Regions from separate parts of the Nocardioides sp. YIM B13467 genome, predicted to be linked through region 1. Evidence: predicted binding sites of a transcription regulator. Region 1 holds the regulator's gene; each other region holds the start of a gene.
The links. Region 1 encodes LexA, which represses DNA repair genes until DNA is damaged. Its sites were predicted from a motif close to TCGAACANNTGTTCGA; they were not measured.

Region 2: the regulator LexA is predicted to act here: its motif matches at 784-799, upstream of recA (recombinase RecA).
Region 3: the regulator LexA is predicted to act here: its motif matches at 801-816, upstream of ruvC (crossover junction endodeoxyribonuclease RuvC).

What each region holds. Positions count from the first base shown of each region.
Region 1 covers NZ_JBHZPJ010000001.1:61,007-63,267, forward strand. Annotated here, with positions in the region: gene ACFX43_RS00305 (hypothetical protein) at 1-299, shown strand, start outside; gene ACFX43_RS00310 (LysM peptidoglycan-binding domain-containing protein) at 437-814, opposite strand; gene lexA (transcriptional repressor LexA) at 997-1,764, shown strand; gene ACFX43_RS00320 (alkaline phosphatase D family protein) at 1,862-2,261, shown strand, end outside.
Region 2 covers NZ_JBHZPJ010000046.1:4,536,990-4,539,250, forward strand. Annotated here, with positions in the region: gene ACFX43_RS29045 (DUF4396 domain-containing protein) at 16-744, shown strand; gene recA (recombinase RecA) at 993-2,051, shown strand; gene ACFX43_RS29055 (regulatory protein RecX) at 2,119-2,261, shown strand, end outside.
Region 3 covers NZ_JBHZPJ010000046.1:1,963,253-1,965,513, forward strand. Annotated here, with positions in the region: gene ACFX43_RS16480 (YebC/PmpR family DNA-binding transcriptional regulator) at 1-663, shown strand, start outside; gene ruvC (crossover junction endodeoxyribonuclease RuvC) at 835-1,359, shown strand; gene ruvA (Holliday junction branch migration protein RuvA) at 1,356-1,955, shown strand; gene ruvB (Holliday junction branch migration DNA helicase RuvB) at 1,962-2,261, shown strand, end outside.

The sequences.
Region 1 (2,261 bases):
CGCCGCAGAGCACTCCGGGGTACGGCTCTCAGGGATACGGCACGGACAGCTACCCCACCCAGCAGGCCGGCTCCCCGCAGTATCAGTCCGGCGCCTACCAGACCCCGACCGGCTACGGCCAGACCGGCTCGCGGGCTCGACTGATCCAGGATCCCGCCGCGACCCAGGCGATGCCCACCCAGCGCCAGCCCCAGGACCCGCCGGTCGAGCCGGACGACGAGTGGCCGCCGCGGCACAGCACCCGCAACAAGCAGTGGCCGCCGGCCGAGCCGGACAACCCCTACCGCGGGCGCCACTGACCCGACGCAGCGAGAGTGCTGCAGACGCTTCCCATCGTCTGCAGCACTCTCACTCTTTTCCCCGGTAGCCGGCTGCCAGGGTGCCCGCTGCGCGGGCTGACTCCCTCGAAGGAGCAGCCGGACATCTGTGCGGCGCCTTACGGCGCGGTCGGAACGATCAGCGTCTGTCCGGACACGAGCATCGAGGACTCGAGACTGTTGAGCTCCTTGATCGTCTGCTCCATCTCCCGAATCGAGGAGTCGGTGCCGGCGACGGCCTTCGAGGAGATGTCCCAGAGCGTGTCACCATCGCCGACGACCATCGTGTGGGCGGAGGGAGAGGGGCTTTTGTCCGCACCGTTCTCCACCGCGAACGCCACCTTCGCCCCGATCAACGCGATCCCGAAGAGCACGACGAGCGCAAATGCGAACACGACGACTCGGCCGCGACGAGTGAGTCGCACGGTCGAGCGACGCACCTCCGGCGCCGGGCGCGGCGGCTCGGCTACGGGCAGCACATAGACTGTTGCACTCATCTCACGGCCTCCTGATCACAAGTCTCTCGATCACGTGTTCGATCGAGCACATGTTCGAAGGTAGATCACGTGTTCGAACAACGCAAGTAGCGACCCCAAGAATTTTCGAACGCCGACACGCGCCGCCCATGAGGTCGAACAAATGTTTGATGTGGTGGTGCCAGAGGGACTAATGTGGTGACATGACCACGCAGAAGACAGGCACCGGATCAGGCGGTTCGAAGAAGAGCCGCGTCCGCGAGCTGCCCGACGGGCCGCCGGACGCGACCGGGCTCACGCCGCGTCAGCAGCGCATCCTCGCTCACCTGCGCGACAGCATCGAGCAGCGCGGCTACCCGCCCAGCATGCGAGAGATCGGCGCCGCGGTCGGGCTGACCAGCACCAGCAGCGTCGCCCACCAGCTCCGTGCGCTGGAGCAGCGTGGTCTGATCCGCAAGGACCCGAAGCGACCGCGCGCCCTCGAGGTCTTCCTCCCGGAGGTGATGGCCCACCGCAAGGCCATGTCCGGCGAGGAGCCCGAGTCGACGATCACCGCCGAGGCCGACATCAACCCCAACCCCGACGCCGCCATGGTCCCCCTGGTCGGGCGGATCGCGGCCGGTGGCCCGATCCTGGCCGAGGAGACCTCGAGCCAGCAGAGCATCGAGGACGTCTTCCCGCTGCCCAAGCAGCTGGTCGGCAACGGCGACCTCTTCCTGCTCTCGGTCTCCGGTGACTCGATGGTCGACGCGGCGATCTGCGACGGCGACTTCGTGGTCGTGCGCCAGCAGCCGACCGCCGAGAACGGCGAGATCGTGGCCGCGCTGATCGACGGTGAGGCCACCGTCAAGACGCTCTCCCGCAAGGACGGCAAGGTCTGGCTGCTGCCGCACAACGCTGCGTACGAGCCGATCGACGGCACCCACGCGACGATCCTCGGCAAGGTGACGGCGGTCCTGCGCAGCCTCTGAGCCCTGCGCCACACCTCCCGGAACCAGTCCGGGAACACTGCGTGAAATCCAGCCGCCGGCCCATGACAGGGCCGGCGGCTGCGTCGTTCCATACAGCGTGATCCAGACGCAGATCGACCGCCGCACCCTCATCGCCGCCGGGCTGGCGACCGCCGCAGGAGCCGGTGCCATCGCACTTCCCGAGCCCGCGGAGGCCGCGGGCGGCACGCTCAACCATTTCCAGCACGGCGTCGCCTCCGGCGACCCGCTCCCGGACCGCGTGGTCATCTGGACCCGGGTCACGCCGACGGCGGACGCGACTCCGGGGTCCGGGCAGGGTGAGGAGGTCCTGGTCCGCTGGGAGGTCTCGCCCACCGCCGACTTCGCCCGCGTGACCGCGAAGGGATCCCAGCAGACTGGCCCCGACCGCGACCACACCGTGAAGCTCGACGTCACCGGCCTGGCCCCGGAGAGCTGGTACTTCTACCGATTCACCTACAACGGTCAGACCAGCCGGG
Region 2 (2,261 bases), on a different contig from region 1:
GATCAAGGGAGCGACATGACGTCGCATGACGAGCACCTGCACGCCGGACACGACCACGGCGGACATCAGCACTCGATGCACGAGGGTCACGAAGGTCATGGCGGCGACCACTCGGCGCATGACGTGCACGGCGCGCATGGGGGCGGGGTGAACGCGATGGCGGCCAGCGCCACGCTGCACTGCCTCACCGGATGTGCGATCGGCGAGATCGCCGGACTGATGATCGGCACCGCGATCGGGCTCAGCACCGGATGGACGATCGTCCTGGCCGTCACGCTCGCGTTCGCCTTCGGCTACGCCCTCTCGACCCTGCCGCTGCTCAAGTCGGGCCTGGCCGTCGGTGCGGCGTTCAGTGTGGTGCTGGCCGCCGACACCCTCTCGATCGCCACGATGGAGCTGGTCGACAACCTGGTCATGGCGCTCATCCCCGGGGCGATGGAGGCCGGTCTGGTCAACGTCGTGTTCTGGATCGGGATGATGATCGCCCTCTCGGTGGCCTTCGTGGCGGCCTTCCCGGTCAACCGGTACCTGCTCCAGCGGGGCAAGGGGCATGCGCTCACCCACCAGTACCACGGCGCGGCGCCGGTCCAGGAGGGCGTACGTCGCTTCATCCCGTCCTTCTCGAGCGGTGCCCTGGCGGCGGTGATCATCGCCTTCATGCTCGGTGGTCTGTCGGTCGCCGTCGCCGACGAGATGGGTGGCGGCTCGGCTCCCGCCGAGCAGGTCGAGATGCAGGACCACTGAGGATCCGGCGACCTCGACACGCCCGAACAGGTGTTCACATCGAACGCTTGTTCGGGCTAGTGTGTGGTAGTAGGTGGAGCGTGGTTCGTGCTATCGGCCAGGCAAAAACAGGGTCGTGAAACACCGTGCCAGAGGGTCCCGTCCAAAACTGTCGGTGGTCCCGTCTAGCGTCTGCCTTGATGACGACGAAGACACGTGGACAAGCGGCAGGCAAGGGGAAGAAGTCTGCCCCTCAGGAAGGAAAGAACATGGCGGCAGGTGATCGCGAGAAGGCATTGGACGCCGCTCTCGCCAACATCGAGAGGCAGTTCGGCAAGGGCTCGGTCATGCGGCTGGGCGATGAGACCCGGGCTCCGCTGGAAGTGATCCCGACCGGCTCGATCGCGCTCGACGTGGCGCTGGGTCTGGGCGGTCTGCCCCGCGGGCGGGTCGTGGAGATCTACGGTCCGGAGTCCTCGGGTAAGACGACGGTGGCCCTCCACTCGGTCGCCAGCGCGCAGCGCGCCGGTGGCATCGTGGCCTTCATCGACGCCGAGCACGCGCTCGACCCGGAATACGCGAAGAACCTCGGCGTCGACACCGACGCCCTGCTGGTCTCCCAGCCCGACTCGGGTGAGCAGGCCCTGGAGATCGCCGACATGCTGATCCGCTCGGGCGCGCTCGACCTGATCGTCATCGACTCCGTCGCGGCGCTGGTGCCGCGGGCCGAGATCGAGGGCGAGATGGGCGACAGCCACGTCGGCCTCCAGGCTCGACTGATGAGCCAGGCGCTGCGAAAGATGACCGGTGCGCTCAACAACTCCGGCACGACCGCGATCTTCATCAACCAGCTGCGCGAGAAGATCGGCGTGATGTTCGGCTCGCCCGAGACCACGACCGGTGGTCGCGCGCTGAAGTTCTACTCCTCGGTGCGACTCGACGTGCGCCGGATCGAGACGCTCAAGGACGGCACCGACATGGTCGGCAACCGCACCCGCGTCAAGGTCGTGAAGAACAAGGTGGCTCCGCCGTTCAAGCAGGCGGAGTTCGACATCATGTACGGGAAGGGCATCTCCCGCGAGGGCGGCCTGATCGACGTCGGTGTCGAGGCGGGCCTGGTCCGCAAGGCTGGCGCTTGGTACACCTACGAGGGCGACCAGCTCGGTCAGGGCAAGGAGAACTCCCGCAACTTCCTCAAGGACAACCCCGACCTGGCCAACGAGCTGGAGAAGCGGATCCTGGAGAAGCTCGGCGTCGTGCCGACGGTCGACGCCCCGGCCGACGGCGAGACGCCCGCGGCCGAGCCCGCCGGCGTCGAGGACTTCTAGGTCCAAAGGCACCGGCTGACCCGTGGCTTCGTCAAGGCCTGACCGTTCGTCCACCCAGGATCCCTGGGTGGACGAACGGCCCGCGCCCGACTGGCTGGGGGACGTGACCCTCGGCGTCGAAGCCTGGGCCGGCAAGACCCCGTCCTCCCCGTCGCTCGAGCCGTCCGTCCCGTCGGTTGAGCCGTCGTCGCGACGAAGGAGCGACGACGT
Region 3 (2,261 bases), on a different contig from region 1:
GCCAAGACCGGCGGTCCCGACCCGTCGGGCAACCCGACCCTCTACGACGCGATCCAGAAGGCCAAGAAGCAGTCAGTCCCCAACGACAACATCGACCGTGCGGTCAAGCGCGGTGGTGGGCTCGACGGCGGCGGGGTCAGCTACGACACGATCATGTACGAGGTCTACGGCCCCCAGGGCGTGGCGCTCCTCATCGAGTGTCTGACCGACAACCGCAACCGGGCGGCCATGGAGGTGCGCACCGCGGTCACCCGCAACGGCGGCACCATGGCCGACCCGGGCTCGGTCTCGCGACTCTTCGACCGCAAGGGCGTCGTCGTCGTGGCCAAGGCGCAGGAGGGCAAGGAGATCTCCGAGGACGACCTCCTCGAGGCCACCCTCGACGCCGGTGCCGAGGACGTCAACGACCTCGGTGAGTCCTTCGAGATCGTCTCCGACCCGTCCGACGTCGTCGCGGTCCGCACCGCGCTGCAGGACGCCGGCATCGACTACGACTCCGCCGAGGTCCAGTTCGTCGCGAGCATGGACATCCCGGTCGCCGACGCCCCGTCCGCCGAGAAGGTCTTCAAGCTCATCGACGCCGTCGACGACCTCGACGACGTACAGAACGTCTTCTCCAACGCAGACATCCCCGACGAGGTCATGGAGACCGTCGACGCCTGAGCACCACCGGCCGAATCGGTAGTTTCGGCGGGTCGAATCGTTGGTTGTGGGCGACGAAACTCCACTTTCGTCGCCCACAACTGCATTCTCGGCGGGGCGTGTCAGGGGCTGGAGAGACAAGCCCTAGTCTGTACGCTACGAACAGGCGTTCGATCGGACGAAGGAGTGGGCGTGCGGGTGCTTGGGATCGACCCCGGCCTGACCCGGTGCGGGATGGGCGTGGTCGACGGGTCGCTCGGCCGGCCGCTGTCGATGGTGGACGTCGGAGTGATCCGTACGTCCTCCGACCTTCCCGTCTGGGAGCGGCTGGTGAGCATCGAGAAGGGGATCGACGCCTGGATCGAGGAGCACCAGCCCGACGCGGTCGCGATCGAGCGGATCTTCGCGCGCTCGAACGTCTCCACGATCATGGGTACGGCCCAGGCCAGCGGCCTCGCCATGGTCTGCGCCGCCCGGCGCGGTCTGCCCGTCGCCCTGCACACGCCCTCGGAGGTCAAGGCCGCCGTCTCCGGCAACGGCCGGGCCGACAAGCAGCAGGTGACCGCGATGGTGACCCGCATCCTGCGGCTCTCGACTCCGCCGAAGCCTGCCGACGCCGCCGACGCGCTCGCGCTGGCCATCACCCACCAGTGGCGCGGAGGCGCCCAGAACCGCATCGAAGCCGCGGTCGCCGCGGCCGGAAGGGTCCGTAGATGATCGCGTCCGTACGCGGCAAGGTCGCCGCAGTCAGTCTCTCCACCGCCGTCGTCGAGGTCGGCGGCATCGGCATCGAGCTGCTCTGCACCCCCAACACGCTGGCCACCCTCCGCACCGGTGAGGAGGCGCACCTGCCGACCAGCCTGGTCGTGCGCGAGGACTCGCTGACCCTCTTCGGCTTCACCGACACCGACGAGCGCACCCTCTTCGAGCTCCTCCAGACCGCCTCCGGCGTCGGCCCGAAGCTCGCCCAGGCGATGCTCGCCGTCCTCTCGCCCGACGGCATCCGCCTGGCCATCGCGGGCGAGGACGCCAAGACCCTCACCAAGGTCCCCGGCATCGGCCAGAAGGGCGCCCAGCGGATCATCCTTGAGCTCAAGGACAGGATCGGCGCACCGACCGGCACCGCCTCCGTCCCAGCGCGCGCCGCCGCAGCGGCGCCGTGGCGCGACCAGGTCACCGAAGCCCTCGTCGGCCTGGGCTACAACGCCCGGGACGCCGACAAGGCGGTGACCGCGATCGAGCCCGAGGCCGGCGACCAGGCCAACATCTCGTTGCTGCTCCGGGCAGCTCTACGCACCCTTTCGAAGGCATAAGCACCCATGCATGAGGACGACCTGGACCGAGCCGAGGAAGACTACTTCTCCTCGCTCACCATCGCCGAGGCCGACGGCGACGACCGGGCCGTCGAGGCTGCGCTGCGCCCCAAGACCCTCGACGAGCTGATCGGCCAGCAACGCGTCCGCGAGCAGCTCGGTCTCGTCCTGGAGGCGGCGCGGCAGCGTGAGCGGGCCCCCGACCACGTACTCCTGTCCGGGCCGCCGGGCCTCGGCAAGACCACCCTCGCGATGATCATCGCGGCCGAGATGTCGGCGCCGCTTCGGATCACGAGCGGCCCGGCG